Regions from separate parts of the Mitsuaria sp. BK037 genome, predicted to be linked through region 1. Evidence: predicted binding sites of a transcription regulator. Region 1 holds the regulator's gene; each other region holds the start of a gene.
What was found. Region 1 encodes HrcA, which represses chaperone genes, less so after heat shock. Its sites were predicted from a motif close to TTAGCACTCNNNNNNNNNGAGTGCTAA; they were not measured.

Region 1 (10,368 bases):
TTAAGAAAATATTTAAGGCCTCGAGTTAGCGGACGGATTATCACCTAGGGAGAGAAAATGAATGAAAACATAATGGACGACCAAGAAGATCTAAATGACATCGACGCGCAACCCACAAAATCTCTGTTTGTGGACATGTTGACACGAGATATCGGCTTGGGCCGGGCGGTACTGGACCTTGTAGACAACTCTATCGACGGCGCTCGGCGCCTGCGACCTGATAAGGATGCGAACTTCGAGGGACTGCAGATTGAGATTGACCTAGATTCCAATAAATTTCGGATTGAAGACAACTGCGGCGGAATTCCAATCGATCTGGCCAGAAGGTACGCTTTCCGCATTGGGCGGCCTCCAGAGATGAAGGCAACGCCAAATTCGGTCGGCCAGTTTGGCGTCGGAATGAAGCGAGCGCTATTCAAGTTCGGTCGAGTATTTGAAGTTAACTCCAAGACGGCGACCGAGGCATTCGATCTGCGGGTCAATGTAGATGAATGGGTAAGCGACGATAAAAGCTGGAAGTTTAAGTTTGATTCGACCGAAACCGCCCTGGACAATGCCCCTGACAACTGTGGAACCACAATCACGGTAACCGACCTTCGAGAAGACGTCGCGTCGACATTCGGCAAAGAATACTTTCGAATCGAATTGACTCGGGAGATTCAATCGGCGGAACAAGAGTACATTGATCGGGGCCTTAGAATTACCGTCAATCAAAAGACTCTGATTGCGACCCCCTGGGAACTTGCGGTGGGGAGCGGTATGCAACCTGCCATTGATCAGTTTGAGATCACAGCGCCAGACCAAGAGCCAGTACACGTTCGAATTTTTGCTGGGACAGCGGAGTCTAGCCCCAAACAGGCCGGATGGTACGTGTTTTGTAATGGTCGAATGGTTCTGGAGGCGGATCAGTCAAGCGCAACTGGGTGGAGCACCCTGGGACAAACGGACGTTCCCAAATACCACAATCAATTTGCGCGATTTCGAGGCTTTGTGTTCTTTGACTGCAAGGACGCACGACGCCTGCCTTGGAATACCACGAAGACAGGTGTCGACACCGATTCGGCTATCTTCCAGAGCGTCCGGCTCAAAATGATTGACGCTATGCGTCCGGTTATCAACTTCCTTAACGATCTAGACGCTGAACGCGAAAATCCCAAAGATGAGCAACCGCTGACCGCAGCGGTGTCGAAAGCGGCCCTTGTGCCCCTTAAATCCTTGACCTCCATCTCAGCGTTCAAACGGCCCGATAAGGCCGTTCCCAAAGGCCCTCCGCTGGTCGGAATTACCTTTAAACGACCGCAAGATCGGGTCGATGCACTTCAAGACGCACTTGGTGTAACCAGCGCAAAACAGGCCGGCGAGATGGCCTTCGATTTGACCGCGAGACGCTTGCTCGGAGAGGAATCATGACGGCGAGCTATCGAAAGATCGACTACCGAATCCGACCAGCCAAACACGTCGAGCGTCTCATGATGGTCGAGGCGCTACGCCGTCTTAGATTCGGGCGGCTTGAAGATTACCATTATATTGGACTGGGATCGGTTTACTTCGCTGACTTTGCTCTATTCCACCGAGCACTTGGCATCCGAAGGATGACGAGCATCGAACAGGCAGAACATGACAAGTCTCGATTTTCATCAAATTTACCCTACGCCAATATAAAAATGGCGTGGGGAAGTACATCCGAAGTACTTCCTCAGCTAGATCTTTCGAGCCGAGCCATCGTTTGGCTAGATTACGATGGGGCGTTAGATAGATCCATGCTAGATGACTTACGAACTGTCGCATCGAAGGTCGCCACCGGCAGCGTTCTCGCGCTGTCGGTTCAATGCCAACCCCCACGTCAAGATCTAAGCGCTCCACGAAATTCGGTTAACGCGTTAGCGAGGAAACTGGGTACTGATCGGATAGCTCCGGAGTGGTCCGATGAAGATCTAGCAGGGTGGGGATCTGCACGAGTCGCAAGAAAAATTTTGGAGAATGAGCTAACAAAGATTCTCCAACAGCGCAACGGTGCTCTCCAGCGAGGTCAACGCTTTCAAGCGGAACAGATCTTCAATTTCCACTACAACGACGGAGCCAATATGCTCACGGTCGGGTGGATTATCTTTGATGAAGGTCAACAGCCGATATTTAATTCGTGCAACTTCGATGGCCTCGATTTTGTGCGGTCTTCGGAAGAGGAGTTCAAGATCGAAATCCCGAAGCTAACTTCAATCGAGCTGAAGCGACTCTCCACCCAGTTGCCGCTAGAAGACGGCGCACAAATCCAGACCGGCCCAATACCTATTTCTGATGCAGCGAATTTTGTGAAGATATATCGATTCTTCCCAAATGTAGCGTTTGTCGACATCTAGAAAAGTTCGCTGCTCGTCATTGGTTGGCGGAGTCTTTTCATCGGGCCGAGATGACAGACAAATTATCACCCGAGCGCCGCTCTTGGTTGATGTCCCGAGTGCAAAGCAAGAATACTCTTGCGGAACTCAGGGTGCGAACCGTTGCTCATCGACTGGGACTTCGCTTTCGCCTACATCGAAAGGACCTTGCCGGCAGCCCCGACTTAGTCTTTCCAAAGTGCAGAATCGCCATCTTCGTGCATGGATGCTTTTGGCATCGTCATCCCGAATGCCCAAAAGCCTCTATCCCAAAGTCAAATAGCGAATTTTGGATGCAGAAGTTCGACGCAAATCGGCGCAGAGACGTTCTCGCGATAGAGAAACTGCAGCAGTCAGGCTGGCGGGTGGAGGTAATTTGGGAGTGCGAAACGCGTGACGCGGAAAGGCTGGCTGACCGTATTAAAGAGATATTCGAAATTTCCTCAGAGAGATGAACGCTGTCTTCGACGTGAAAAGTGACTCTGCCTATGACGATGACATGGCCAGCCGTTATCATTTTCCGCGACGTTATCTGCGAATAGCAGAACAGTGCGTCGGGGACTGGATTATTTTACGCCAGCCTCGGGCCGGTCACGGTAGCAAGGCATATATTGCCACCGCGAATATCGAGGCAATCCGACCCGACCCCATTCGCGCTGACCACTACTACGCATTTCTCCGGCAGTTTCTCCGATTTGACGAACCAGTCCGCTGGCGGGACGGTGAAGATTACCGTGAAGAAGCACTGAGAGAATTGGCAGATCAGACAAAGATTGGCCTATATCTTCGCGGGCGATCGATGCGACCGCTCTCCAATGCAGACTTTCAAAAAATAGTTTGGGCGGGATTTCGACGAACTGTCTCGCTTCAGGCGTTAGACCTTGCCGGAGACAGTGCACCATTCCAGTTTCCAGATAGACGCATTCACACAGTTCTTCTCAATCGGGCAGTTCGAGACTCGGCGTTCAGAGCACAGGTCTGCAATGCCTACGATGGGCGCTGCGCAATCTCCGGATTGAGGCTAGTTGATCATGCCGGAAGCTTTGAAGCTGAAGCGGCACATATTCTTCCGGTAGCCTCAGGCGGGCCCGACACATTGAAGAACGGGATCGCACTTTCCCGCACGCTTCACTGGATGTTCGACAGGCATTTAATATCCGTTTCCGAAAGCCTCGACGTCCTTACCCACCCGCTATTGCCGAATAGCCTAATTCATCATTTATCAAAAAAGTTAATCACTCCGGCAAATGCAAGTCTTTCGCCTGACTCAAAATTTATCGCACTCCATCGAGAGAAATTTTTGAGCAAGCTGACGACTTCAGTCTAATGGGCTAGCCTTAATCCGCCCCGAACCCATTGGCCTCGAGTACCGCTTTGACTAGGTGTAGCGGGGCCTGATTCCAAATCCAGAATGCCTGTTCCAAGCGCGTACCATGAGTGGCGATTGACAGACCAAAGCCTTGAAACAGTCTTAGAGCAGCCAATGTACTATCACTAAGAAAGTACCATTCATCGCTAAGTTGCCCTCTTAACCTCGCGTCATTGAGGAGCGTCCATAGCATATCTACTATTATTTCGATCTTTTCTCCGCCTTCCGCATCCATGGGAAGGTTGAAGTCGGGACGACCGTTATACCCTTTATGGATATCGGAGTGGCATTTCGAGCAAAGAGTCAGTCCATTGCCCGGCTCGAATCGAGCCTCCCTCAGAAAAGTCTTTCTGAAGATATGATGGGCGGACAATCTTTTAATTCCTCCGCACTTGAGACATCGATTTCCATCGCGAGCGCGGATGAATAGACTCCAGTCGCGCAGGCAACTTAGTTCAGAAGCACCGGAGGCAAGGCGGAGTATCAACCGCTGTCGAAAGACTTCGATATCCGAGGTCATTCAAGCGTCTGTCGAGATGAATAAGACTGGTAGGCCGTACAGGACTTGAACCTGTGACCAAAGGATTATGAGTCCTCTGCTCTAACCAACTGAGCTAACGGCCCCCTGGGGGTAATGCGCATATACGAACCCTGGCGGATTCGCGTGCTCCGGCCTTGCACCGGAGCGGCGGATTCTAACGGTGCGCTAGCGCACTCCCGCCGAGCCATCGCCGCTACTTCTGCGACAACGCATTGCTCACCATCCTCGACGTGATGTCGACGATCTCGATCATCCGGTCGTAGGCCATCCGCGTCGGGCCGATGACCCCCAGCGTCCCGACCACCTCCCCATCGACCTCATACGGCGCCGACACGATGGACAGCTCCTCCACCGGCACCACCTGGCTCTCGCCGCCGATGTAGATCCGCACCCCCTCCGCGCGCGAGGACACATCCAGCAGCCGCATCAGCTGCGTCTTCTGCTCGAAGAGGTCGAACATCCTGCGCAGGCTGCCCATGTCGTGGCTGAAGTCCTGCACCGTCAGCAAGTTGCGCTCGCCGGAAATGATCATCGGCTCGTGCTCCTGCAGCCCCTGCTGGCCCACGTCCACCGCCGCGCTCATCAGCTTGGCGATCTCCCCGCGCAGCTGATCCACCTCCAGCCGCAGGCGGTCCCGCACCACGTCCAGGCTCAGCCCCGCGTAATGCGCGTTCAGCCGGTTGCTCGCCTCCGTCAGGTCCGACTGCGACAGGTCCTGCGCCGTGAACACCAGCCGGTTCTGCACGTCCCCGTCCGGCGACACCATGATCACCAGCACCCGGCGCTCGCCCAGCCGCAGGAACTCGATGTGGTGGAACACCGCCGTCTTGCGCGGCGACGTCACCACCCCCACGAAACTCGACAGGCTGCTCAGCAGCTGCGCCGCGTTCGCGATCACCCGTTGCGGTTGATCCGGCAGCAGCTGGCTTTCGAAGGAGCCCGCCTCGCGCGGCATCCCCGGCTTGGCCGTCAGCAGCGTGTCCACGAACAGCCGGTAACCCCGCGCCGTCGGAATCCGCCCCGCGCTGGTGTGCGGGCTGGCAATCAGACCCAGCTCCTCGAGGTCGGCCATCACGTTGCGGATCGTCGCCGGGCTCAGCTCCAGCCCCGACGCCTTCGACAGCGTGCGGGAGCCCACCGGCTGGCCGTCGGCGATGTACCGCTCCACCAGAGCCTTCAGCAGTGTTTTCGCGCGGTCGTCGAGCATGTTTTTCATTCTAGTGAAGCCACCAGCGGCACCCCTTCCCAGCCCCCGGCCCCGCCACCTCGCTGTGGTGTAATTCCGCGCTATGTCCAAGCGCTTCCGTCACGTGGCCATCGTCGGAAAACCCCAGTCCCGGGGCATCCGGCCCATCCTGGAAGAGATTGCCGATTTTGTCGCCTCCCAGGGATTGGATGTTTCCCTCGAACAGGAAACCGCCGACAGCACCGGCATCACCGCCTTCCCCGCATTGACCCACGCCGAACTCGGCACCCAGTGCGACCTGGCCATCGTCGTCGGCGGCGACGGCACCATGCTCGGCTTCGCCCGCCAGGTCGCCCGCTACGGCCTGCCGCTGGTCGGCATCAACCAGGGCCGCCTGGGCTTCATCACCGACATCTCCGCCGACCAGTTCCGCGACGCCCTCGCCCCCATCCTCGCCGGCGACTTCGAGATCGAACACCGCTCCCTGCTCGAAGGCGCCGTCTTCCGCGACGGCGAGCAGATCTTCTCCGGCGTGGCGCTGAACGACGTCGTCGTCTCCCGCGGCGCCACCGCCGCCATGGTCGAGCTGCGCGTGGACGTCGGCGACGAGTTCGTCGCCAACATGCGCGCCGACGGCGTCATCGTCGGCACCCCCACCGGCTCCACCGCCTACGCGCTGTCCGCCGGCGGCCCCATCCTCCACCCCGGCATCGCCGGCTGGGTGCTGCTGCCGATCGCGTCCCACGCGCTCTCCAACCGCCCCATCGTCCTGCCCGACAGCGGCGAGGTGCGCCTGACCATCGTCGCCGGCCGCGACGCCTCGGTGAACTTCGACATGCAAGCCCTGGCCTCGCTGCTGCACGGCGACTGCATCACCGTGCGCCGCTCCCAGCACCGCGCGCCCTTCCTGCATCCGCGCGGCTGGTCCTACTACGCCACGCTGCGCCGCAAGCTCCGCTGGAACGAAGGAAACACCTGATGCTGCGCCGCCTGAGCCTCAAGGACTTCGTCATCGTCCCGGCGCTGGAGCTGGATTTCGCCGCCGGTTTCTCCGCCCTCACCGGCGAGACCGGCGCCGGCAAGTCCATCCTGATCGACGCGCTGCAGCTGGCCCTGGGCTCGCGCGGCGACGCCGCCGTCGTGCGCGAGGGTGCCACCCGCGCCGAGATCTCCGCCGAGTTCGACCGCCCCGCCGCCCTCGCCGCCTGGCTGGAGGAAGCCGGCTTCGACACCACCGACGGCGCCGAGGACACGCTGCTGCTGCGCCGCGTCATCGACGCCCAGGGCAAGAGCCGCGCGTGGATCAACGGCGGCACCGCCACCGTCGCCCAGCTGCGCGAGCTGGCCGAGCACCTGCTCGACATCCACGGCCAGCACGCCTGGCAAGGCCTGACCCGCCCGGCCAGCGTGCGCGAGCTGCTGGACAGCTTCGCCCAGATCGAGACCCGGCCGATGGCCGCCGCCTTCACCGAGTGGCGCCAGGCCAGCGAGGCGCTGGGCGCCGCGCAGTCCAAACAGGCCGACCTGGCGCGCGAGCATGAGCGCCTGAGCTGGCAGATCGGCGAGGTCGACCGCCTCGCGCCCGGCGCCGACGAGTGGGACGAACTCAACGCGGAGCACCAGCGCCTGTCGCATGCGCAATCGCTGATGGACGCCGCGCGCGGCGCGCTCGAGCGCATCGCCGAGGCCGAGATCAACGCCGAGTCGCTGACCGACGAAGCGCTGTCCGCGCTGCAGGACGTGCTCGGCTACGACGCCGGGCTGCAGGACACGGTCAACGCGCTGCTGGGCGCGCAAGCCCAGTTGCAGGACGCCGCGCACAGCCTCGGCGCCTACCTGCATGCCGCCGACCTCGATCCGGACCGGCTGCGGCAGCTCGACGACCGCCTGTCCGCCTGGGTCACGCTCGCCCGCCGCTATCGCCGCCAGCCGGCCGAGCTGCCGGCGCTGCTCGCCGAATGGAAGGCCGAACTCGCGCAGCTCGACGCCGCCTCCGACCTCGATGCGCTGCAGGCCCGCCAAGCCGACGCGCTCAAGCGCTACCAGAAGGAAGCCAAGGCCGTCAGCACCGCGCGCGCCAAGGCGGCGCCGGCGCTGTCGAACGCGGTGTCGCAGGCGATGCAGCAGCTCGGCATGGCCGGCGGCCGCTTCGAGGTCGCGCTGCTGGCGCAGGACGAGCCGCAGGGCTTCGGGATGGAATCGGCCGAGTTCCTCGTCGCCGGCCACGCCGGCAGCACGCCGCGCCCGCTGGCCAAGGTCGCCTCGGGCGGCGAGCTCTCGCGCATCGCGCTGGCCATCGCCGTCACCACCAGCCAGCAGAACAGCGGCGCCGGCACGCTGATCTTCGATGAGATCGATGCCGGCGTCGGCGGCGCGGTCGCCGAGACCGTCGGCCGCCTGATGAAGCAGCTCGGCCAGCGGGTGCAGGTGCTCGCGGTCACCCACCTGCCGCAGGTCGCCGCCTGCGCCGATCACCACTTCCTCGTCGCCAAGGCGCTCAAGGACGGCAAGACCAACTCCGAGGTCCGCCCCATCGCCGGCGAGGCCCGCACCGCCGAGATCGCCCGCATGCTCGGCGGCGAGCGCCTGTCGTCGACCTCGCTGGCGCATGCACAGGAGATGCTGGACCTGTCCGCCAAGTCCACGCCTGCCGCGGCCGCCACGCCCGCCGCGCCCGCAGCCGCCGGCAGGAAGGTCAAGCCATGAGCGCGCCCCACACCGCGCCGGTACCGGCGCCTCAGGCCACGCCCAATGCCAACTCGCCGCGCGGCGAGGTGGTGCTCGTCACCGGCATGTCCGGCGGCGGCAAGTCGATCGCGATGCATGCGCTCGAGGACGCCGGCTTCTTCTGCGTCGACAACCTGCCGCCCGAGCTGCTGCCGCAGTTCCTCGACCTGGAGCGCCAGCGCGGCTGGCGGCGCGTGGCCATCGCGGTGGACGTGCGCAGCGCCGGCTCGCTGCCGCAGCTGCTGGGCCACATCAAGACGATGCGCCAGGAAGGCGTGTCGCTGCGCTCGATCTTCCTGGACGCCGACGACGACACGCTGCTGCGCCGCTTCTCCGAGACGCGCCGCCCGCATCCGCTGCGCGTCGGCAACGAGGACAGCGACACCCACCGCGCGCTGCAGGAGGCGATCGCACTCGAGCGCGAGCTGCTGACGCCGCTGCGGATGGAATCCACCGTCATCGACAGCAGCCAGCTCCGCCCGGCGCAGCTGCGCGGCTGGTTGCGGGACCTGGTGCATGTCAGCGGCGCCTCGCTGACGCTGGTGTTCGAGTCCTTCGCGTTCAAGCACGGCGTGCCCAGCGACGCCGACTTCGTCTTCGACGTGCGCGTGCTGCCCAACCCGTATTACGACCGCGAGCTGCGGCCCTTCACCGGCCGCGACGAGCCGGTCGCGGCCTATCTGGAAGGCCAGCCGGAGGTGCGCTTGATGCTGAGCCAGATCGGCGCCTTCATCGCGCAGTGGCTGCCCAACTTCGCGCAGGACCAGCGCAGCTACCTGACCGTGGCCATCGGCTGCACCGGCGGCCAGCACCGCTCGGTCTATCTCGTCGAGACGCTGGCCAAGCAGTTCGCGTATCACGGCCAGGTGCTGAAGCGGCACCGCGAGCTGGACGCCCGCTGAGCCGTCCGCTCACACGGCGCTCGCGCCGCCCTCCTCGCGTGCCTGCTCCATCTCCTGCACCTGGTTGAACAGCAGGATGCCCAGCACCACCGAGGCGAAGGGCATCAGCACCAGCATCAGCAGCAGCCACAGCACGACGTTGCGCCCGGCGCGCTTGAGCGCGATGCCCATGTAGGCGAAGTGCGCGCACAGGCCGGCGAACAGGCCCAGGCCGAACATGGTCAGCTTGGCGGGATCGCCCTCGCCGGGCACCTGCGTCTCGCTGATCAGGAACCACAGGCACACGCCGCTGGCGAGCACGGCGATAAAAGCCGATTCCAGTGCGCTCTTGAGGGCCGCGGCCCGGCCCGGCTTGACGTCGTTCGACATGGTGTCCCTGAATGCGGTGGTGGCGTGCGCGGGCCTGTCGCGGCCCGTTCTGGCAATCGCGGGAGCATAACGGAGCGGCGCCCGCCGGGGACCGGCGGAACCCCGCGCCCGACCCGGAAACCGGGGGGCGCCGCCAGCGCGCGGCCGCCTCAGTCCAGCAGCTTCTTCAGCGGCGCCGGCAACGCGTACTCGCCCAGCCGCTCGCGCGCGACCCACACGCCTTCGCCCGCCGGCCGCGTCTCGCGCGGCAGCAGCGCCCGGCGCGGATGCAGCAGCCAGTCGAAATGCGTCAGCACATGCTTGACGCGCGGCAGCGGCTCGGGCGCCGCCACGCCCAGCGCGGCGCTCTGCGCCGTCAGCGTGGCCTCGTCGTCGAACAGCGGCAGCGTCCAGAGCCCGCCCCAGACGCCCTCGGCCGGCCGCTGCTGCAGCCAGACGCGACCCTCGTGCTCCAGCCACAGCCACCAGCTCTCCCGCTGGCCGCGCTTGAGCTTCTTGGTCTTGACCGGATAGCGGGTGGGCTCGCCCTGCGCCAGCCCGGTGCACAGCGCCGCCACCGGGCACAGCAGGCACTGCGGGCTGCGCGTCGCGCACAGGCTGGCGCCGAGGTCCATCAGGCCCTGCGTGTACGCGGGCATGTCCTCGGGCGACGACGGCAGCAGCGCCTCGGCCTGGCGCCACAGGCGCTTCTCCTGCGCGGCCGAGGACAGGTCGCCGTCGAAGGCCAGCAGCCGGCCCAGCACGCGCTTGACGTTGCCATCCAGGATGGCCACGCGCTCGCCGAAGCAGAAGGACGCGATCGCCGCCGCCGTCGAGCGCCCGATGCCCGGCAGCTCCGCCAGTTCGGCGGCGCTGCGCGGGAAGGCGCCGCCATGGCGCTCGACCACCGCCTGCGCGCA
Region 2 (10,368 bases), on a different contig from region 1:
GATGGTGTACGCGACCGCCTCGATCGCGATCCTGTCCTTCATCGTGTGGGCGCACCACATGTTCGCCACCGGCATGCCGGTGACGGGCCAGCTGTTCTTCATGTACGCGACCATGCTGATCGCGGTGCCCACCGGCGTGAAGATCTTCAACTGGCTGGCGACGATGTGGCGCGGCTCGATGACCTTCGAAACCCCGATGCTGTGGGCCGTGGGCTTCATCTTCGTGTTCACGATGGGCGGCTTCACCGGCCTGATCTGCGCGATGGCGCCGATCGACATCCAGATCCAGGACACCTACTACGTCGTGGCCCACTTCCACTACGTGCTGGTGGCGGGCTCGCTGTATGCGCTGTTCGCCGGCGTCTACTACTGGGGGCCGAAGTGGACCGGCGTCATGTACTCGGAGACGCGCGGCAAGATCCACTTCTGGGGCTCGCTGATCACCTTCAACGTGACCTTCTTCCCGATGCACTTCCTGGGCCTGGCCGGCATGCCCCGTCGTTATGCCGACTACCCGATGCAGTTCGCCGACTTCAACGCGCTGGCCTCCATCGGCGCCTTCGGCTTCGGGCTGATGCAGGTCTACTTCTTCGTGTTCGTCGTGATCCCGATGATGCGGGGCAAGGGCGCCAAGGCGCCGCAGAAGCCCTGGGAAGCGGCCGAGGGCCTGGAGTGGGAAGTGCCGTCGCCGGCGCCGTTCCACACCTTCGAGACGCCGCCCAAGCTGGATGTCACCGCGACCCGGATCATCGGCTGAGCGCCGCGAAGGAGGAGTGGCAGCGATGGCCCCGACGCCCGAGCAACGCAAGAGCAACCTGCGCCTGGCGCTGATCCTGGCCAGCGTGGCCGCCGTCTTCGCGATCGGCTTCGTGGCCAAGATCGCGTTGTACGGCGCGACCTGAACGCGCCGGCCCCGATCGCCCCGAGATCGCCATGAGCAGCCCGCCCGCCAGCAAGCTCGCCGCCTGGATCCGCCGGGAGAACCTGCGGATGACCGGCAAGCTGCTGGTCGTGGTGGCGGTGATGTCGTGCTTCGGTTATGCGCTGGTGCCGATGTACCGCGCGATCTGCACGGCGCTGGGCATCAACGTGCTGTCGCTGTCCGAGCGCCAGCATGCGGTGCGCGCCGAGGACGTGAAGAACACGCAGATCGACTACAGCCGCCAGATCACGATCGAGTTCGACGCCAACGCCCGCGGCCCGTGGGACTTCAAGCCGGCCAAGCGCCACCTGACGGTCCACCCGGGCGAGCTGACGACGGTGATGTACACCTTCCAGAACATCCAGCAGCGGACCATGTCGGCGCAGGCGATCCCGAGCTACGCGCCCAAGCAGGCGACGCCCTACTTCAACAAGTTGGAGTGCTTCTGCTTCAACGAATACACGCTCAAGCCGGGCGAGCACAAGGAATGGCCGGTGGTGTTCGTCATCGACCCCAAGATCCCGAAGGACGTGCGCACGATCACGCTGTCGTACACCTTCTTCGAGGTGGCGGGGAAGGGCAAGGCGCAGGCGGCGGCGCCGGTGGATCCGAAGGGACGGCCGGGCGCCTGAGCGCCTGAACGCCGGACGGTGGAAACGACGATGGCCGACGAGCTCAAGCCGGGCGAGGATCTGAAGCGGGCGATGCAGCGCCGCGGATCCTTCCTGGGCACGCTGCGGGCGGTGGCCTGGTCCTTCTTCGGCGTGAGGAAGGGCTCGGACTACGAGAAGGATGTGTCGCAGCTCAATCCGCTGCACGTGATCGTGGCGGGGGTGCTCGCGGCGGTCCTGTTCGTGCTGGGATTGATCCTGCTGGTCCGCTGGGTGGTAAGCAGCGGTGCGGCAATGAACTGAGAACTGAGTTCGAGGAGAAGAACGCATGTCGGCAACGACGACTCATGGCAATCAGCCTTATTACTTCGTGCCCGGCCCGTCCCGGCACCCGGCGATGGCCGCCTTCGGCCTGTTCTGGGTGATCCTGGGCGCGGGGCAGTGGGTCAACGGCCACGACTGGGGCAAGTGGTCGCTGCTGTTCGGCCTGCTGTGGTGGGCCTTCACGCTGAAGCAGTGGTTCGGCGACGCGATCCACGAGAGCGAGAGCGGCCAGTACAGCGACCGGATCGACCTGTCCTTCCGCTGGAGCATGGGCTGGTTCATCTTCTCGGAGGTGATGTTCTTCGCGGCGTTCTTCGGGGCGCTGTTCTGGTCGCGCGGCTACAGCATCCCGACGCTGGGCAGCCTGGACAACGCGCTGCTGTGGCCCGACTTCAACGGCCTGTGGCCCAGCGTGGCGGCCGGCGCGACGGCCTCGCCGGCGGGCACGGTGGATCCGTTCTCGACGATGGGCCCGTGGCCGATCCCCACGATCAACACCGCGCTGCTGCTGACCTCCGGCGTGACGCTGACGATCGCCCACCATGCGCTGATCGCCGGCCAGCGCGCCAAGACGATCGGCTGGATGTGGGCGACGGTGCTGCTGGGTTTCGTGTTCCTGTGCTTCCAGGGTTACGAGTACTGGCATGCGTACCAGGAGCTGAACCTGAAGCTGAGCTCGGGCATCTTCGGCTCGACCTTCTTCATGCTGACCGGCTTCCACGGCTTCCACGTGTTCGTGGGCATGCTGATGCTGCTGTTCATCACGCTGCGGCTGATGAAGGGCCACTTCACGCCGGAGCGCCACTTCGGCTTCGAGGGCGCGGCCTGGTACTGGCACTTCGTGGACGTGGTCTGGCTGGGCTTGTACGTCATCGTCTACTGGATGTGATCGCGCGGACCGGCGCGGTCCGCCGCTGAACGACAAAGCGCCGCTCGAAGCGGCGCTTTGTGTTTTCGACCGGTCACTTGCCGGTCACTTGCCCAGGGGCAGCCCGGTCGGATGGATCCAGCCCATCCAGGCGCTGAAGAGGATGAACAGGAACAGCGCCACCGACAGTCCGACGCGCACCGCCAGCGCGCGGGCCATGGTGGCCTTGCCCTTCTGCTTGCGCAGCATCAGGACGCCGGCGGAGAACAGCGCGCCCAGGATGCCGATGAACGCGATGAGGACGATGACTTTCATGGCGGACGATTATTCCCACCGCGACCCGACCCAGCCATCGGGCCGGCCCCGAAGGCGGCATGGCGTCGTGGTGATCGCGACGCTGGCCGGCGTGGCGGCGGCGCTCGCGCTCGGCATCTGGCAACTCGATCGCGCCGACCAGAAAAAGGCGATGCAACGGGCGATCGACGAACGCGGCCGGGAGGCGGCACTGGCGACCGCCGCGCTGCCGTCCGCGGCCGAGCCGCCCGCGCCGGGGCTCGAGCATCGCCGCGCCGACCTTGCCGGGCGCTGGGACGTGGCGCACACGGTCTACCTCGACAACCGGGTGATGGACGGCCACACCGGCTTCTACGTCGTGACGCCGCTGAAACTGGCCGGCCGCGACGAGGCCATCCTGGTCCAGCGCGGCTGGGCGCCCCGCAATGCCGCGCGGCGCGAGGCGCTGCCGCCGGTGGCCACGCCCACGGGCGATGTGCGGATCGCCGGCCGGCTGGCGCTGTCGGCATCGCGCGCCTATGCGCTGGGGCAGGACGCGCAAGGGGGGCCGATCCGGCAGAATGTCGACCTCGCGGCCTTCCAGGCCGAGACGGGCCTGCGGCTGCTGCCGCTGGTGCTGCTCCAGACGGAGCCGGACGCGGCGACGGGCGCCGCGCCGGGCGCAGGCGGCGTGAACGGTGCAGATGGCGCGGACGGCCTGCGCCGCCACTGGCCACCGCCGGCCGTCGACGTCCACAAGCATTACGGGTACGCGTTTCAATGGTTTGCGCTCGCGGCGCTGATCCTGGGTCTTTATGTCTGGTTCCAAGTCCTCGCTCCCCATCGGGCTGGCCGAGCCGCCCGCGCCGACGAATCCGCCGACGAGCAGCGCCATGCGTGACGAGCGCAATGACGGGCGCAATGACGGCCACGGCGGTCACGACGGCCGCGCGCACGGCCAGGACGCGGCCCCCGCGCCGGTCGACACGCCGCTGCCGCCGGACGGCCCGGTGACGCTGGCGGTGCACTCGGTGCCGATGCCCGACCTCGACCCTCCCAAGCGCTCGCGCTGGACGCTGTGGCTGGTGCTGCTGGTCTGCGCGGCGCCGGTGGTCGCGTCCTACTTCAGCTTCTACGTGCTGGACCTGCGCGGCCGTGCCTACGGCGACCTGATCCAGCCCACGCGCGACCTGCCGGCCTCGCTGGCGCTGACCGACCTGAAGGGCGCGCCGGTGGCTGCCGCCTCGCTCCACGGCCAGTGGCTGCTGACCTACGTGCCGGACCGCGCCTGCGACGAGGGCTGCGAGCGCATGCTGTTCATGCAGCGCCAGCTGCGCGAGATGCTCGGCAAGGACCGCGACCGGCTCGACAAGCTGGTGCTGGTGCCGGACGACGTCGCGCTGACGCCGGCGCAGATCGACGCGCTCACGGCGCATGGCGCGCCGGCGACGGTGCTGCGCGCCCCGCGCGCGGGGATCGAGGCCTGGCTGATGGCCGCGCCCGGGCACCGGATGGGCGAGCACCTGTTCCTGGTCGACCCGATGGGGCGCTGGATGCTGCGCACGCCGGCGACGCCGGAACCGTCCGCGGTGAAGAAGGACCTGGAGCGCCTGATGCGCGCCAACGCCGGCTGGGACAAGCCGGGCCGCTGACGATCGCAAGGAACAGGACCCGCGCGCATGAACGGATTGGCGATCGGTTTCGATTTCGAGCCGCTGCTGGAGCTGCTGGCGATGGCCGCGCTCGTTGGCGCGGTGCCGCTGCTGGCGTGGCAATGGCGCCACCGCGGCGACACGGCCGCGCGGCGGCTGCGCGCGCTGACGGTGCTGGCGACCTTCCTGACCTTCGACCTGATCCTGATCGGCGCGCTGACGCGGCTGACCGATTCCGGCCTGGGCTGCCCGGACTGGCCGGGCTGCTACGGCAGCGCCTCGCCGATCGGGGCGAAGGCCGAGATCCTCGCCGCGCAGACGGCGATGCCCACCGGCCCGGTGACGCACGGCAAGGCCTGGATGGAGATGCTGCACCGCTACATGGCGGGCGGAGTCGGCTTCCTGCTGGTCGTGCTGGCCGGGCTGAGCTGGTGGGTCTGGCGGCGCGGCCGCCGCACCGGCGAGGCCACGCCCTCGCCCTGGTGGGCGACGCTGTCGCTCGCGTGGGTGCTGGTGCAGGGGCTCTTCGGCGCCTGGACTGTGACCATGAAGCTGTTCCCGGCGATCGTCACCCTGCACCTGCTGCTGGCGCTGGGCCTGCTGATGCTGCTGGCCTGGCAGGCCGAGTCCTACGCGCCCAAGCCGCTGCGCTGGCCGGCCGGCCTGCGGCGGGCGGTGCTGGCCTTCACCGGTCTGGCGATCGCGCAGGTGGCGCTGGGCGGCTGGGTCAGCACGAACTATGCGGTGCTGGCCTGCCAGGATTTCCCGACCTGCCAGGGGCAATGGCTGCCGCCGACCGACTTCCAGCACGGCTTCACGCTGTGGCGGGAACTGGGCCGCGGCGCCCATGGCGACTGGCTGCCCTTCGAGGCGCTGACCGCCATCCACCTGGCGCATCGCGCTGGCGCGATGGTGGTGTTCGCGGCGCTGCTGGCGCTGGCCTGGGCGCTGTGGCGCCAGGACGGGCAGCGCGGCCCGGGCGGCCAGGGCGCCGGCGGCGAAGGCCGCCGCTGGGCGCGCCGCCTGCTGGCGGTGGGCGGATGGCAGCTGGCCTCCGGGCTGTCCAACGTGGTGCTGGGCTGGCCGCTGGTGGCCGCGCTCGCCCATACCGGCGGCGCCGCGGCGCTGCTGCTGATGTGCGCGATCCTGCTGGCGCGGCTGCGTGCCGGCAGATCGTCGACCGTGATCGAGCCGGCGGCGCAGCGCGCCGGCCTCCTGACGATGGGTTCGAAATGAGTTCCGCGACGCAGGCCGCCATGCCCTCCCGCTGGTGGCAGTTCTACCAACTGACCAAGCCCAAGGTCGTGCAGCTGATCGTGTTCTGCGCGGTCATCGGCATGGCGCTGGCGATCCCCGGACTGCCGCAGGGCGACGAGTGGGTGCGGCTGATCGCCGGCACGGCCGGCATCTGGCTGGTGGCGGGCGCCGCGGCGGCCTTCAACTGCCTGATCGAGCAGCACATCGACGCCAAGATGAAGCGCACCGCCTGGCGCCCGACCGCGCGCGGCGAGCTCAGCCGCAACCAGACGCTGCTGTTCTCGGGCGGGCTGTGCGCGCTGGGCTCGGCCATCCTGTACCTGCTGGTGAACCCGCTGACGATGTGGCTGACCTTCGCCACCTTCGTCGGCTACGCGATCGTCTACACCGTCATCCTCAAGCCGATGACGCCGCAGAACATCGTGATCGGCGGCGCCTCGGGCGCGATGCCGCCGGTGCTGGGCTGGGCCGCGATGCGCGGCGAGCTCGGCGCCGAGGCCTGGCTGATGTGCCTGATCATCTTCCTGTGGACGCCGCCGCACTTCTGGGCGCTGGCGCTGTACCGCAGCGAGGACTACCGCAAGGCCGGCCTGCCGATGCTGCCGGTGACGCACGGCAACGCCTTCACGCGGTTGCAGATCTTCCTCTACACCTGGATCCTGTTCGCGGCGACGCTGCTGCCCTTCCTCACCGGCATGAGCGGCTGGCTCTACCTGGCCGCGGCGATCGTGCTCGGCCTGATGTTCTGCCATCACGCGTTCAAGCTCTGGAAGGCCTATTCGGAGGCGCTGGCGCGCAAGACCTTCCTGTTCTCGATCCTGCACCTGTCGCTGCTGTTCGGCGCGCTGCTGCTGGATCACTACCTCAGTCCCTGGCTCGGCTGAGCCGCGGACGCGCGCGCTGGCGACCTTCCTACGGATCGGATGTGCTGATGATCTCGCGACGTTTTCTCGGACTGGGCGCGCTCGGCGCGGTGGGCGCGGCGCTGCTGGCGGGCTGCGACAAGCTGGGTTTCTCCTCGGCGCCCAAGGCCAGCTTCCAGGGCGTGGACCTGACCGGCGCGGCCTATGCGCGCGGTTTCAGCCTGCCGGACCAGAACGGCCGCACCCGCACCCTCGAGGACTTCAAGGGCAAGGTGGTGGTCGTGTTCTTCGGCTTCACCCAGTGCCCCGACGTCTGCCCGACGACGCTGGCCGAACTGGCCCAGGTGAAGAAGGCGCTGGGCGCCGACGGCGACAAGGTGCAGGGCGTGTTCATCACCGTCGACCCCGAGCGGGACAAGCCGGAACTGCTCAAGGCCTACCTGGAGAGCTTCGACCCGGGCTTCGTCGCGCTGCGCGGCTCGCCCGAGCAGCTCAAGGAAGTGGCCAAGGAGTTCAAGATCTACTACGCCAAGGTCCCCGGCAAGACGCCCGACAGCTACACGATGGACCACACGGCCGCGAGCTTCCTGTTCGACCCGCAGGGGCGGGTGCGGGTGTTCTCCCGGTATGGCGCGGGGGCGACGGCGCTGATGTCGGACATCAAGGCGCTGATCGCCGGCCAGTGAGCGCGACCCCGCAATGAAGAAGGCCCCGCATCGCGGGGCCTTTCTCGTGGTGCTGGCGACGGTCGCCAGCGGGCCGCCGTCAGAAGGGCTCAGGAGGGCTCAGGCGGTCTCGGCGACCATCGCCTTGCGCATCTTCTTCATCGCCGCGACCTCGATCTGGCGGATGCGCTCGGCGGACACGCCGTATTCGGCGGCCAGCTCATGCAGCGTCATGCCGCCCGAGCCGTCGTCGTTCACCTTCAGCCAGCGCTCCTCGACGATGCGGCGGCTGCGCGGATCCAGCACCTCCAGCGCCTGCTGCAGGCCGTCGCTGGCCAGGCGGTCGCGGGAGCGCGACTCGATCACGCGGGTCGGCTCCTGCGTGTCGTCCGCCAGGTAGGCGATCGGCGCGAAGGTCTCGCCGTCGTCGTCGGTCTGCGGCTCCAGGGCCACGTCGCCGCCGGACAGGCGCGTCTCCATCTCCAGCACGTCCTCGCGCTTGACGTTGAGCTCCTCCGCCACGCGGGCGATCTCGCTTTCGGTCAGCGACGCGCGCTGCTGGTTCTCGGCACCTTCCTTCAGCGCGTGCTTCATCGAGCGCAGGTTGAAGAACAGCTTGCGCTGCGCCTTGGTCGTCGCGACCTTGACCATGCGCCAGTTCTTCAGGATGTACTCGTGGATCTCGGCCTTGATCCAGTGCATGGCGTACGACACCAGGCGCACGTTCTGGTCCGGGTCGAAGCGCTTGACCGCCTTCATCAGGCCGACGTTGCCTTCCTGGATCAGGTCGCCCTGCGGCAGCCCGTAGCCCAGGTACTGGCGCGAGATCGACACCACCAGGCGCAGGTGCGACAGCACCAGCCGGCCGGCCGCCTCCACGTCGCCCTTTTCCTTCAGGCGCGTGGCGTAGTCCTTTTCTTCCTCGGCCGTCAGCAGCGGGACGCGGTTGATCGCCGTGATGTACGCATCCAGGTTGCCGAGCGACGGCACCAGGGACCAGGGATCGCGCACCTTCAATGCAAGGCTGTTGGACATGTGTTCGTTTCTCCTGTCTCGGGCCGGTCTTCCGGCTCGATGGCTGGGGATATTAGCACTCATGGGCGGCGAGTGCTAAAGCTCCCAAAAACAGGTCAGTCCGGGAAGGGCTACCTGCCTAAATCAGTGTGAACTTGCCGTCTTAGGACCGACTTAAGTTATTGATTTGCCGAAGAAACCGGCAGCAGGAAGCTGAAAGTGGCCCCCTTGTCCGGCGCGCTGTCCACCTGGAGCTGGCTATCCATCAGCGCGAGCAGGCGCTGCGTGATGACCAGCCCGATCCCGGTGCCCTCGATGGCGCCGACCTCCCGGCCCAGGCGGTTGAACGGTTGGAAGAGCTGCGTCTTCTGGGCATCGCTCAGGCCGGGGCCGGTGTCGGCGACGCTCAGTTCGACCATCGAGTCCCCCACCCGCCGGGCGCGGAGCCACACCCGCCCGCCGGGACGGTTGTACTTGACCGCGTTGCTGAGCAGGTTGGTCAGCACCTGCTTGAGCCGGGTGGCGTCGGCGCGCAGCTCGCAGGCGTCGGAGTCCAGCTCGACCTCGATCGACACCCCCAGCCGCCGCCGCTGCGACTCGACCATCGCCAGGCTGTCCGCCGCGATCGGCTCCAGGTCGAGGTGCTCGATCCGCACGCGCAACTGGCCGGCGTCGAGCCGCGACAGGTCCAGCGTGTCGTCGATCATCTGCAGCAGGTGCCAGCCCGATTGCTGGATCTGCGCCAGCCAGCCGCGCTGCCGGGGGCTGAGGATGGGGTCGTGGTCGGCCTCGAGCAGCTGGGCGAATCCCAGCATCGCGTTCAGCGGCGTGCGCAGCTCGTGGCTCATGCGCGAGAGGAACTCATTCTTGGCGCGGTTGGCGGCGAGCTCGGCCTCGTGCACGCGCTCCAGTTCCGCCAGCCGCAGCTGCTCGCCGATGTCCTCGACGACGCCCAGCAGCCGGTAGGGCTGGCCCTGGGCATCGCGCAGCAGGCTGACGGTGGCGCGCACCGTGATGACCTGCCCCTGGGCGCCGATGTAGCGCTTGATGCGGCTGTAGCGGCCAAGTTCGCTGCGGATCAGCGCCATGCCCAGCCGGCTGTCCTCCGCCCGGTCGTCAGGGTGGGTGATCGCCATCACCGAGCGCGCCTTCAGTTGCTCGACGCTCATGCCAAGCAGCTGGCAGAAATAGGGGTTGATCTCCTGCGGCCGCGCCTGGAGGTCGCAGGACACCACGCCGATGGGCGCATGCTCGACGATGGTCCGGAAGCGCTCCTCGCTGTCGCGCAGCCGCAGCCGGGCTTCTTCGACGCGACGCGCCACGCGGGCCGTGGTGCCGGTGATGGTGAGCAGCAGCAGGCCGAGCAGCGCGGTGCCGGTGAGGCCTGCGATCGCGAAGGGCAGGGCGGTGCTGCCCTCGAGCGCCGGCAGGCCGGTGGGGCTGTAGACGACCAGGCGCCAGGCCCGGCCGGCGAAGTCCAGTTCGCGCGACTGGCTCGGCAGCGCGGCGGGCAGTTGCAGGCAGCGCGCGTCGCCGGCCAGCAGCGGGCGCTGGCCGCCGGGCGTGGCATCGAGCAGGCAGTAGTCGAGCCGGCTGGCGCGGGCCGGCAGGGCGCCGCGCAGCAGCGCTTCCGGGCGCAACGTGGCGAAGGCCACGCCCAGCGGACGCCGCGGACGCCCGGTCGCGTCGCGCGGCTCGGTCGAACCGCCCTCGTACAGCGCGCGGTAGACCACCACGCCCATCAGGGTCACGCCGACGTCCTGCGACAGCGGGAAGCTCTCGGTGGCCGCCGGCTGACCGGTGGCGATGGCGCGGTCCTGCGCCGCGCGCGCCTGCGGGATGCTGCGGATGTTGGCGCCCATCGCCGCGCGGTTGCGGGCATACGGCGCGATCAGGCGGATGGGCAGCAGCTGGTCGCG
Region 3 (10,368 bases), 230 kb from region 1:
GTTGCTCGGCGGAGCGGATGAAGCGGCGGCGGGCATCGGGACGCCGCCGCCGCCAGACACGACACCGGATCCTCGGCCCGACGATCCGATTCCAGCCCCCGCGCCGGCGCCGGCGCCCCCTCCCGCCCCGACCGAGCCCATGCCGCCCGCCCCGGCTGCGCCTGCACCCGCGCCTTCACCGGCGCCCGCACCCGCACCCGCACCTGCGCCTGCACCTGCACCTGCACCTGCACCTGCACCTGCACCTACACCTGCGCCTGCACCCGCACCTGCACCTGCACCTGCGCCTGCGCCTGCGCCTGTGCCTGCACCTGCACCTGCGCCCGCACCGGCACCCGCGCCTGCGCCAGGCGGGCTGGTCCATCCGGGGCTGCTTCATACGCAGGCGGACCTTCAGCGCATGCGCGATCAGGTCGCCGCCGGCAGGCAGCCGTGGCTCGGCAGTTGGAACCTGCTGCTCGCCGCGCGTCGTGCCGAGCTGGGCGTGAAGCCCTCACCGCTGGAAGTCGTGAGTCGCGGCGGAACCGGCGAGAACTTCTGGGTGATGGTCACCGACATGATGCGCGCGTATCACCTCGCGCTGCGCTGGAAGGTCACCGGCGACGAGGCCTATGCGAAAGACGCGGTGAAGTTCCTCAATGCCTGGTCGTCGACCTTGAAGCGGCTGGCCGGCGATTCCAATCGTTACCTGGCGTCGGGCCTCTACGGCAACCAATGGGCCAATGCCGCCGAGGTGATGCGCACCTATCCGGGTTGGGCCAAGGAGGACGTCGCACGGTTCCAGACCATGCTGCTCAACGTGTTCTATCCGGAGTGCCACGCGTTCCTCACCGACCACAACGGCACCGAGATCAGAAAGGTCACGCACTACTGGGCCAACTGGGACCTGGCGAACGTCTGCAGCATGTATGCCATCGGCGTGTTCTGCGACCGACAGGACATCGTCGCTGAGGCCAGCAACTACTACAAGAACGGCCGGGGCTGTGGATCGCACGGCAACAACGTCTACTACCTGCATCCCGGCTACCTGGGCCAGTGGCAGGAAAGCCACCGCGACCAAGGACACTCCACCCTTGGCATCGCGCTGGCCGGCATGCTGTGCGAGATGGCCTGGAACCAGGGCGAGGACCTCTACGGGCTCTGGAACAACCGCCTCCTCGCCGGTGCGGAGTACGTCGCGAAGACCAACGTCCTGGTCGGACCGCCGCCCGACTACATCGCGTACCCGATGCCCTTCACCCCCTACACCGGCGTCCATGGATCCAGCACCACGGTGTCCGGTGGGGACAACCCTCGCCCCTGCTGGGAACTCATCCTCAACCATTACGTCGCCCGCAAAGGCCTGTCGGCCCCATGGACCCAGAAGATGGTGAACAAGCAGCGTCCTGAACGGGTGGACGGTGGGGATTCGCCGGGCCTGGGATCCTTGCTTTACGTCCGTGACGCCGTCGCGCCCGCCCGGCCGAGCGGCCTGAGCGCCGTCCTCCATGAGGGCAAGGTGCTGATGTCGTGGTGGGGCAGCGCCGATGCAACGGACTATCTGGTGCAGCGCGCGAGTTCCTCCGCCGGCCCCTTCACCACCCTTGCGCGAGTGACCGACCCGCGCACCTACACCGACGCACCGGCTGCGGGCACCTGGTACTACCGCATCAGCGCCGTCACCGGCCAGGGCGAGCGGGTCGGGGCGGACACCCTGCGCGTGGCGGTGCCCGGAGAACTGTGGCTGCATCTGCCACTCAACGGCAGCACCGATGACCTCAGCGGCAACGGCCGATATGGCGTGCTCATGGAAGGCGCGACCTGGGGCGAGGGGCGCAACGGCAGCACCTGCGTCGTGTTCGACGGCCGCCGTGCCCATGTGCGCCTGGTCGATGGCGTGGTGTCGGCATTGGGCGACTACACGGTGGCGATGTGGGTCTACTGCGACAACACCGGCCCCAGTTCGCGCTTCTTCGATTTCGGCTCCAACGACGTGTCGTACATGGCGCTCACCCCGCGGGAGTCGACGCGCCCGCCCGTCCCCAGCCTGATGCGCCTCATGTCCACACGCAATCAGTTCTGGATGCCGTCGCCCTTGGCGGCGCCCATTCCGCCCAACGGTCGCTGGACCCATGTGGCCATCACGCTCTCTGGCACGGTCGGCACGCTTTACGTCGACGGCTCACCGGTCGCCACCAGTCCCGAAATCTGGATGGCGCCCTATCAGTTCGGCCACACGACGCGGAACTGGCTGGGACGCTCGCAGTACGGGGGCGATCCATTCTTTAAGGGGCGGATGCAGGACTTCCGGATCTACAGCGGAGCGCTGACCGCCGCCGCCGTTGCGAACCTCGCCCGCTGACAGCCTTGCCCCCGCCCTTGGGCGGGGCAAGGCGAGCGCGGAAGCTTCACGTCAACTCATACGCCAGCTCAGAGAAATGCCGCCCGTCCCGGATGTCGACGCTCAGTTGCCCGCTGAGCCCGGTCAGCCCGCCGGTCCCTGAATCCGGCACCACCTGCACGGTCAGTGTCGGCTGGCCGCGGTTCATCTCGCCGGTGTGCATCAGCACGAAGCTCCCCTCCCAAGTTAGCTGAATGTCGACACCCGCCCTTGAAAGCGCCAAGCCCGTCCATATAATCTCCCTGCTAGCACTCGCGTCGGTCGAGTGCTAACAAGCCCCACGACGTCCCTCGCGGGGCTTACTTCTTGTGGGGGTTGGCCAGTGCGAGAACCGCACGGCGGGCCCTTGAAGCAAGTCCGCACAGTCAAGGAGATCTGATGAAACTGCGTCCTCTGCACGATCGCGTGATCGTTAAGCGCCTGGAAAACGAAACCAAGACGGCCTCCGGCATCGTCATCCCCGACAACGCCGCCGAGAAGCCCGACCAGGGCGAGGTGCTGGCCGTCGGCCCGGGCAAGCGCAACGACAAGGGTGAATTCATCGCCCTGAACGTCGCCGTCGGCGACCGCGTGCTGTTCGGCAAGTACAGCGGCCAGACCGTCAAGGTCGACGGCGAAGAGCTGCTCGTGATGCGCGAAGAGGATCTGTTTGCGGTCATCGCCAAGTAATCGGCGACCACCCTCACAGACCCCATTCATCTAGATAGAGATTCGGAGAGATACACATGGCAGCAAAAGACGTTGTCTTCGGCGGCGAAGCCCGTGCCCGCATGGTCGAAGGCGTGAACATCCTGGCCAACGCGGTCAAGGTCACGCTGGGTCCCAAGGGCCGTAACGTGGTGCTGGAGCGCTCGTTCGGCGCCCCCACCGTCACCAAGGACGGTGTCTCGGTCGCCAAGGAGATCGAGCTCAAGGACAAGCTGCAGAACATGGGCGCCCAGATGGTCAAGGAAGTCGCTTCCAAGACCTCGGACAACGCCGGTGACGGCACCACCACCGCCACCGTGCTGGCCCAGGCCATCGTGCGCGAAGGCATGAAGTACGTGGCCGCCGGCATGAACCCGATGGACCTCAAGCGCGGCATCGACAAGGCCGTCGCCGCCCTGGTCGAGCAGCTGAAGAAGGCCTCCAAGGCCACCACCACGTCCAAGGAAATCGCCCAGGTCGGCACGATCTCGGCCAACTCCGATGACTCGATCGGCAAGATCATCGCCGACGCGATGGACAAGGTCGGCAAGGAAGGCGTGATCACCGTCGAGGACGGCAAGTCGCTGGCCAACGAGCTGGACGTCGTCGAAGGCATGCAGTTCGACCGCGGCTACCTGTCGCCCTACTTCATCAACAACCCGGAGAAGCAGTCGGCGATCCTGGACAACCCCTTCGTCCTGCTCTACGACAAGAAGATCTCCAACATCCGCGACCTGCTGCCGACGCTGGAAGCCGTAGCCAAGGCCGGCCGTCCGCTGCTGATCATCGCGGAAGAAGTCGACGGCGAAGCGCTGGCGACCCTGGTGGTCAACACCATCCGCGGCATCCTGAAGGTTGTCGCCGTGAAGGCCCCGGGCTTCGGCGACCGCCGCAAGGCCATGCTGGAAGACATCGCCATCCTGACCGGCGGCAAGGTCATCGCCGAGGAAGTCGGCCTGTCGCTGGAGAAGGTCACGCTGGCTGACCTGGGCCAGGCCAAGCGCGTCGAAGTGGGCAAGGAAAACACCACCATCATCGACGGCAACGGCGCCGGCGCCGACATCGAGGCGCGCGTCAAGCAGATCCGCGTCCAGATCGAGGAAGCCACCAGCGACTACGACCGCGAGAAGCTGCAGGAACGCGTGGCCAAGCTGGCCGGCGGCGTGGCCGTCATCAAGGTCGGTGCCGCCACCGAAGTCGAGATGAAGGAGAAGAAGGCCCGTGTCGAAGACGCGCTGCACGCCACCCGTGCCGCCGTCGAGGAAGGCATCGTGGCCGGTGGCGGTGTCGCGCTGCTGCGCGCCCGTCAGGCCGCTGGCGACATCAAGGGCGACAACGCCGACCAGGACGCCGGCATCAAGCTGATCCTGAAGGCCATCGAAGCCCCGCTGCGCGAGATCGTCTACAACGCCGGCGAAGAAAGCTCGGTCGTCGTCAACAACGTGCTGGCCGGTTCGGGCAACCACGGCTACAACGCCGCCAACGGCACCTATGGCGACATGATCGAGATGGGCATCCTGGACCCGACCAAGGTGACCCGCACCGCGCTGCAGAACGCCGCCTCCGTGGCCTCGCTGATGCTGACGACCGAGTGCATGGTCGCCGAAGCGCCGAAGGATGAGTCCGCCGCGCCCGCGATGCCGGGTGGCATGGGCGGCATGGGCATGGACATGTAAGAGTCCGGCCGAGCCCGCGACGATCGACGCCCGCCGTCGATCGTTGACGCTCAGCAAAAGGGGTCGCTTCGGCGACCCCTTTTTTTCATTGCGCGGGCCGCAACGGGAAAAAGATCGCCGCCCGGGGGCCGCTCTGTTTCCGTTGGATACGAACCGGGCAACGCGCTTGCTGGTCATCCCGGTCGGCATGCGCCCAGAATTGCCGGACCCGCCAGCCTCTTCGGCTCGGCACCGCAGGGGCTTTCCCCAGGTCGCACGGCCCCACGGGCCTGGGGGATGTCACTTGAATCAGGGGCGACCATAATGCGCTGACAACTTGTCACAAACGATGGCCCACGCCGCTTCGCCTTCCCTTCAAAGCCTGGTCGACGAGACCCTCGCCCACGTGCCCGCGCTGTCGCATGCGGTCTACAACGGCTTGCAGGACGAGCTCAAGAGCCGGCTGGAGCACCACCAGTTGCTGGCCGGATGGTCCAAGCGACGCGCCCACTTCGCGTCCGACCTCGAAGGCTCGCTGGGTCGCCTGCTGGGCTTGGCGCGCGAAGGCGGCGATCCGCTGCAGCGCGAGCGGCAGGCGGCGGGTCGCGGGGAGCTGTCGCTGAGCCTGGTCGACGAGGGCCAGGCGCTGAAGGACGTCGCGATCGCGCACGTGATCACCGCCATCGAGGACCAGTCGCGCGCCGAGCTCCACCAGCTCGGCAATTTCTTCGCGGCGCTGCGTGGCATCGCCCGGCCGCTGAAGAACGACAACCCGCTGCGGGCTGCGCTGTTCGCGCAGGCGCTGTCCCGCGCGATCGAGGGCGTGGACCTCGATGCCGAAGGCCGTTATGCGCTGATGCGCATGGCCGCGCTGCCGCTGGCGCTGAAGCTGCAGCCGATCTACGCCTCGCTGTGCCAGGGCCTGCGGCAGGCGCAGCTGAGCGGCATGCTCACCAGCCACGGCGCCGCGCTGAAGGAATCGGACCTGCGGCGGCGCCAGTTCAAGAGCATCACCGAGACGCCGACGCAGAACGCGACGCTGGACCAGGTTGCGCTGAAGCTGGACCTGATGAACACCCGCGCGGCCGAGCTGACCCCGGCGATGGCGCACCCGGGCCCCGCCGGCGCCGCGCCGGCCGCTCCGCCGCCCAGGCTCGGCCCCGGCACCGGCGCGCCGGGCACCGACCTGCTGTCGCGTCTGTACGACCAGATCCTGGCCGACGACAGCCTGCAACCGCCGCTGAAGGTGCTGATGGGCCGGCTGCAGGTCGCGATCGTGCGACTGTCCCGCGCCGACGCGACGCTGCTGCGGCGCCAGGACCATCCGACCTGGCAGCTGCTGAACCGCATCGCCGCGCACGGCGCGGGTTTCCAGCGGCCGGACGATGTCGACCTGAAGGCCTTCCTGCAATTCCTGGAGCGCGTGATCCAGCCGCTGCTGGACAGCGCCCATCCCTCGGCGCTGCAGTTCCAGCAGGCGCTGACCGAGGTCGACAGCCACATCCGCGCCCAGGCCGAGGCCCGCGGCCAGCGCAGCGCGGTGGCGCTGGAGCGGCTGGATCGCGAGCAGCGCCGGCAGGAGTGGCAGCGGATGCTGCGCGACCAGCTCGAGCACCAGCTCGACGACGCGCAGGCCGGCAAGCTGATGCGGCGTTTCCTGCTCGGGCCCTGGGTCGAGGTCATCGCGCATGCGATGGTCCAGCACGGCCGCGACGCGGTGGAGGCGCAGACCTCGATCGAGCTGGTCGACGCGCTGCTGCACAGCGTGTCGCCGCAGCCGGACGAGGCGGCGCGCCAGCGGCTGCGCGCCCAGTTGCCGGACCTGGTCCGGGCGCTGGAACGCGGCATGGACTCGATCGCGCTGCCGCCGATGCAGCGCCAGACCTTCCTCGACGAACTGATGCGCCAGCATGGCCGCGTGCTGCGCGGCCTGCCGGCGCTCGAGGAAGCGGCGCCGGCAGCGCCCGCGGCGCCGAGTCCGCGCCGCCCGGCCCGGACGCCGGAAGAGCTGCTGCAGCAGCTGCTGGACGAGCGCGAATCGCAGCTGCCCTCGCGCTGGGCCTACGAGCGGGTCGACCGCGGCCAGTTGCCGACCGTGCCGGTGGCGCTCTACAGCGAGGAACATTCGCCGCACGCGCAGGCCGCGCTGCAGGACTGGATCGCCGGCGTGCACATCGGCGGCTGGTACCACCTGTTCCACCGGAGCGAATGGATCACCGCGCAGATCGCCTGGATCAGCGACAGCCGCCAGATGTTCCTGTTCATCGGCCAGGCGCCGGAGGAGCGCCACTCGGTGACGCGCGGCGCGCTCGAGCAGCTGGTGGCCGCCGGCCTGATCACGCAGCTCGAGGATGCGCCGCTGCTGCAGCGCGCGATCGGCACGCTGATGCTGGACCTGGACCGCGCGCCCGCCCAAGGCGACGACCGCTGACGGACACGGCCGGCCGCCGGGGCCGGTTCGGGTCACAATGCGCGCGCCCCGGGCGCTTGCCGCGGGGCGTTCCGTCCCCCGTCCGCCGTCGATGCCCGCCGTGTTCCGCGATTCCCGAGCCGTTTTCCGCCTCGCCGGTGTTCCCGGCCTGCCTGCCCTGCTGCTGACGGCCGTGCTGGCGACCGTGCTGGCCGCGCCCGCGGTGCTGGCCCAGACCGTGCCGCCCAACCCGCCGCCCGGCCCGGTGCCGACGCCCGCCGCCGACCAGGCGCAGCGGCCCAAGCTGGCGCTGGTGCTGTCCGGCGGCGGCGCGCGCGGGCTGGCCCACGTCGGCGTGCTGAAGGTGCTCGAGCGCGAGCACATCCCCGTCGACATCGTCACCGGCACCTCGATGGGCGCCATCATCGGCGGGCTCTACGCCAGCGGCATGTCCGCCGAGGACCTGGATCGCGAGCTGTCGAGGATCGCGTGGGACCGGCTCTTCGCCAGCCGCGTCGATCGGCAGGACCTGTCGCAGCGCCGCAAGGAGGAGGACTTCGAGTTCTCCGCGACGATCGAATTCGGCCTGCGCGACGGCGAGGTGCGCGTGCCCACCGGCACCCTCTCCAGCCGCGGCCTGGAGGCGCTGCTGCGCCGGCTGACGCTGCCGGTGCGCAACGTGCGCCAGTTCGACCGCCTGCCGACGCCCTTCCGCGCCGTCGCCACCGACATGGAGAACGGCCAGGAGCGCATCCTGGCCGAGGGCGACCTGGCGCTGGCGCTGCGCTCCAGCATGAGCGTGCCCGGCGTGTTCGCGCCGGTCGAGTGGGAAGACCGCATCCTCGGCGACGGCGGCCTGGTCAACAACCTGCCGGTGGACGTGGCGCGCGAGATGGGCGCGACGCGCCTGATCGCCGTCAACGTCGGCACGCCGGTGGGTGGGCGCGAGACGCTGAACTCGCTGATCGGCCTGACGGCGCAGATGATCAACATCCTGACCGAGCAGAACGTGCAGCGCTCGATCGCCAGCATGTCCGCCGGCGAGGACCTGCTCATCACGCCGCAGCTGGGCAAGCTAACCTCGGGCGACTTCGACAAGGCGCGCGACTTCATCCGCGCCGGCGAGGAGGCGGCCCAGGCGCTGCTGCCGCAGCTGCGCGCCTATGCCGTCGACGACAAGACCTATGCCGACTGGCAGTTCGCGCGCATCGGGCTGAAGCCGCCGGCCGTCGTGCTCGCGGCGGTCAAGCTGGAGGGCTCGGACAACACCAATCCGGAGCGCTTCCGCAGCCAGCTCGAATCCAAGCCCGGCCAGGTCTTCAACAATGAGACGGCCGAGCGCGACATGCGCTTCCTCTCCTCCAGCGGCGACTACAACCGCGTCGACTACCACGTCGAGCAACGCGCCGACGGCGAGACGCTGGTCTTCAACATGGAGGACAAGCCCTGGGGGCCGAACTACTTCCGCGTCGGCATGGACCTGTCCACCGACTCGGGCGGCGACAGCTTCTTCAACCTGCGGCTGAGCCACAACCGCCACTGGCTGACCAGCAAGGGCACCGAGTGGCGCAACCAGATCACCATCGGCGAAACGCCGCGGCTCTACACCGAGCTCTACCACCCGCTCGGACTCAAGCTCGGCGTGGCCGACGACTGGTTCGTCAGCGCCTGGGCCGAGGCCAACCAGCGCAAGCAGATCGTCTATGACGACAACGACCCCGACAACGCCAGCCTGGGCCAGGCGCGGCTGGTGCGGCGCGACGGCACGCTGGGACTGGACGTCGGCCAGCCTTGGGGCCGCTGGGGCGAGGTGCGGCTGGGCGTGATCAGCCAGGTCCGCCATGCCAAGCCCGACCTGATCACCGTCGCCACGCCCGCGATGGGCAAGCTGCGCTGGACCAGCTACGAGCGCGGCTTCCGCCTGCGCACCGTCGTCGACCAGCTGGACTACGCCAACTTCCCGCAGCACGGCTACCGCTTCACCGTCGAGGCCCAGGGCGGCCGCCAGGACAACCGCAACCTCAGCAGCGGCCGTTTCCTGCGCCTGAACATGGACGGCAACATGGTGCGCAGCTTCGGCGGCCACACCGTCAGCCTGTACGCGCGGGCGGTCGGTTCGCAGCAGCCCGACGACACCGGCCTGGGCGGCTACACGCTGGGCGGCTTCCATCAACTGTCGGGCTACAACCCCAACCAGCTCAGCGGCAACTCGCTGTTGTTCACACGGGCGACCTACTACCGGCGGCTGAACGACCAGCCCTTCCTGTCCCGCGGCTTCTTCGTCGGCGGCACGCTCGAGGCCGGCAACACCTGGCTGTCGCGCCGCGACATCAACATCAAGGACCTGCGCTACGCGAGCAGCGTGTTCCTCGGCTCGGACACGGGGCTGGGTCCGTTGTACGTGGGCATCGGCTACGCGCCGCGCGGCGGCACCGCGCTCTACGTGTTCATCGGCCGGCCCTGATCGGGCTCGGCGTCGACGTCGGCGTCCTCATCGGCGCCGGCGTCGGCGTCCTCATCGTCCGATCGCAGCGCCGGCTCGCGGTGGGCCCAGTCGTAGAGCACCTCGGCCACGTCCTCCAGGCCCTGCTTGCTGAGCGCCGAGAACAGCGTGATGCGGATGTCCGAGTCCTCGGTGGCCAGCACGCCGATGTCCTTCTCGACCTGCGCCAGGACCGCGGCGCCTTCCTTGCGGTTGAGCTTGTCGGCCTTGGTCAGCACGATCAGCAGGCTGACCTCGCCGGCGGTAACGCGGTCGGAGACGAACTCCAGCAGCTGCTTGTCCAGATCGGTCAGGCCCAGCCGCGAATCGACCATCAGCACCACGCCCGACAGCGATTCGCGCTGGCTGAGGTAATCGGCCATGACGCGCTGCCAGCGCAGCTTGGCGTCGCGGGCGACCGCGGCGTAGCCGTAGCCCGGCAGGTCGGCGAACAGCGCATCGGGCGCGTCGCGCGGGCCCACCGCGAACAGGTTGATGTGCTGCGTGCGGCCCGGCGTCTTGGAGGCGAAGGCCAGGCGCTTCTGCTGCGCCAGCGTGTTGACCGCCGTCGACTTGCCGGCGTTGGAGCGGCCGACGAAGGCGATCTCCGGCAGCTGGCGCGGGGCCAGGTCGTGCGCGAGCGCCTCGCCCTCGCTCGCCAGCGCGGAGCCGGCGTCGCCTTCGGGTGCGCCGACGTCGGCGTCGTCCAGGAATTCGTCGAACTCGTCGTCGCCCGCGGCCTCGGCGCGGGCCT

Region 2: rpoH (RNA polymerase sigma factor RpoH) is a predicted target of HrcA. The motif match lies at 8,523-8,549, and genes of this name have one in related genera.
Region 3: groES (co-chaperone GroES) is a predicted target of HrcA. The motif match lies at 2,626-2,652, and genes of this name have one in related genera.

What each region holds. Positions count from the first base shown of each region.
Region 1 covers NZ_JACHYS010000004.1:555,964-566,331, reverse strand. The annotation lists gene FHT37_RS23500 (DNA cytosine methyltransferase) at 1-29, shown strand, start outside; gene FHT37_RS23495 (ATP-binding protein) at 58-1,410, shown strand; gene FHT37_RS23490 (O-methyltransferase) at 1,407-2,357, shown strand; gene FHT37_RS23485 (very short patch repair endonuclease) at 2,408-2,830, shown strand; gene FHT37_RS23480 (HNH endonuclease) at 2,827-3,702, shown strand; tRNA gene FHT37_RS23475 (tRNA-Ile) at 4,292-4,368, opposite strand; gene hrcA (heat-inducible transcriptional repressor HrcA) at 4,479-5,492, opposite strand; gene FHT37_RS23465 (NAD kinase) at 5,575-6,450, shown strand; gene recN (DNA repair protein RecN) at 6,450-8,177, shown strand; gene rapZ (RNase adapter RapZ) at 8,174-9,100, shown strand; gene FHT37_RS23450 (hypothetical protein) at 9,110-9,469, opposite strand; gene mutY (A/G-specific adenine glycosylase) at 9,619-10,368, opposite strand, start outside.
Region 2 covers NZ_JACHYS010000002.1:507,986-518,353, reverse strand. The annotation lists gene ctaD (cytochrome c oxidase subunit I) at 1-757, shown strand, start outside; gene FHT37_RS25135 (cytochrome oxidase small assembly protein) at 783-902, shown strand; gene FHT37_RS14435 (cytochrome c oxidase assembly protein) at 934-1,554, shown strand; gene FHT37_RS14430 (DUF2970 domain-containing protein) at 1,585-1,836, shown strand; gene FHT37_RS14425 (cytochrome c oxidase subunit 3) at 1,862-2,746, shown strand; gene FHT37_RS14420 (DUF2909 domain-containing protein) at 2,831-3,040, opposite strand; gene FHT37_RS14415 (SURF1 family protein) at 3,006-3,899, shown strand; gene FHT37_RS14410 (hypothetical protein) at 3,892-4,650, shown strand; gene FHT37_RS14405 (heme A synthase) at 4,678-5,886, shown strand; gene cyoE (heme o synthase) at 5,883-6,791, shown strand; gene FHT37_RS14395 (SCO family protein) at 6,839-7,456, shown strand; gene rpoH (RNA polymerase sigma factor RpoH) at 7,556-8,470, opposite strand; gene FHT37_RS14385 (CHASE domain-containing protein) at 8,629-10,368, opposite strand, start outside.
Region 3 covers NZ_JACHYS010000004.1:324,058-334,425, reverse strand. The annotation lists gene FHT37_RS22435 (LamG-like jellyroll fold domain-containing protein) at 401-2,341, shown strand; gene FHT37_RS22430 (DUF3224 domain-containing protein) at 2,388-2,549, opposite strand; gene groES (co-chaperone GroES) at 2,759-3,049, shown strand; gene groL (chaperonin GroEL) at 3,106-4,743, shown strand; gene FHT37_RS22415 (DUF1631 family protein) at 5,072-7,153, shown strand; gene FHT37_RS22410 (patatin-like phospholipase family protein) at 7,245-9,596, shown strand; gene yihA (ribosome biogenesis GTP-binding protein YihA/YsxC) at 9,572-10,276, opposite strand.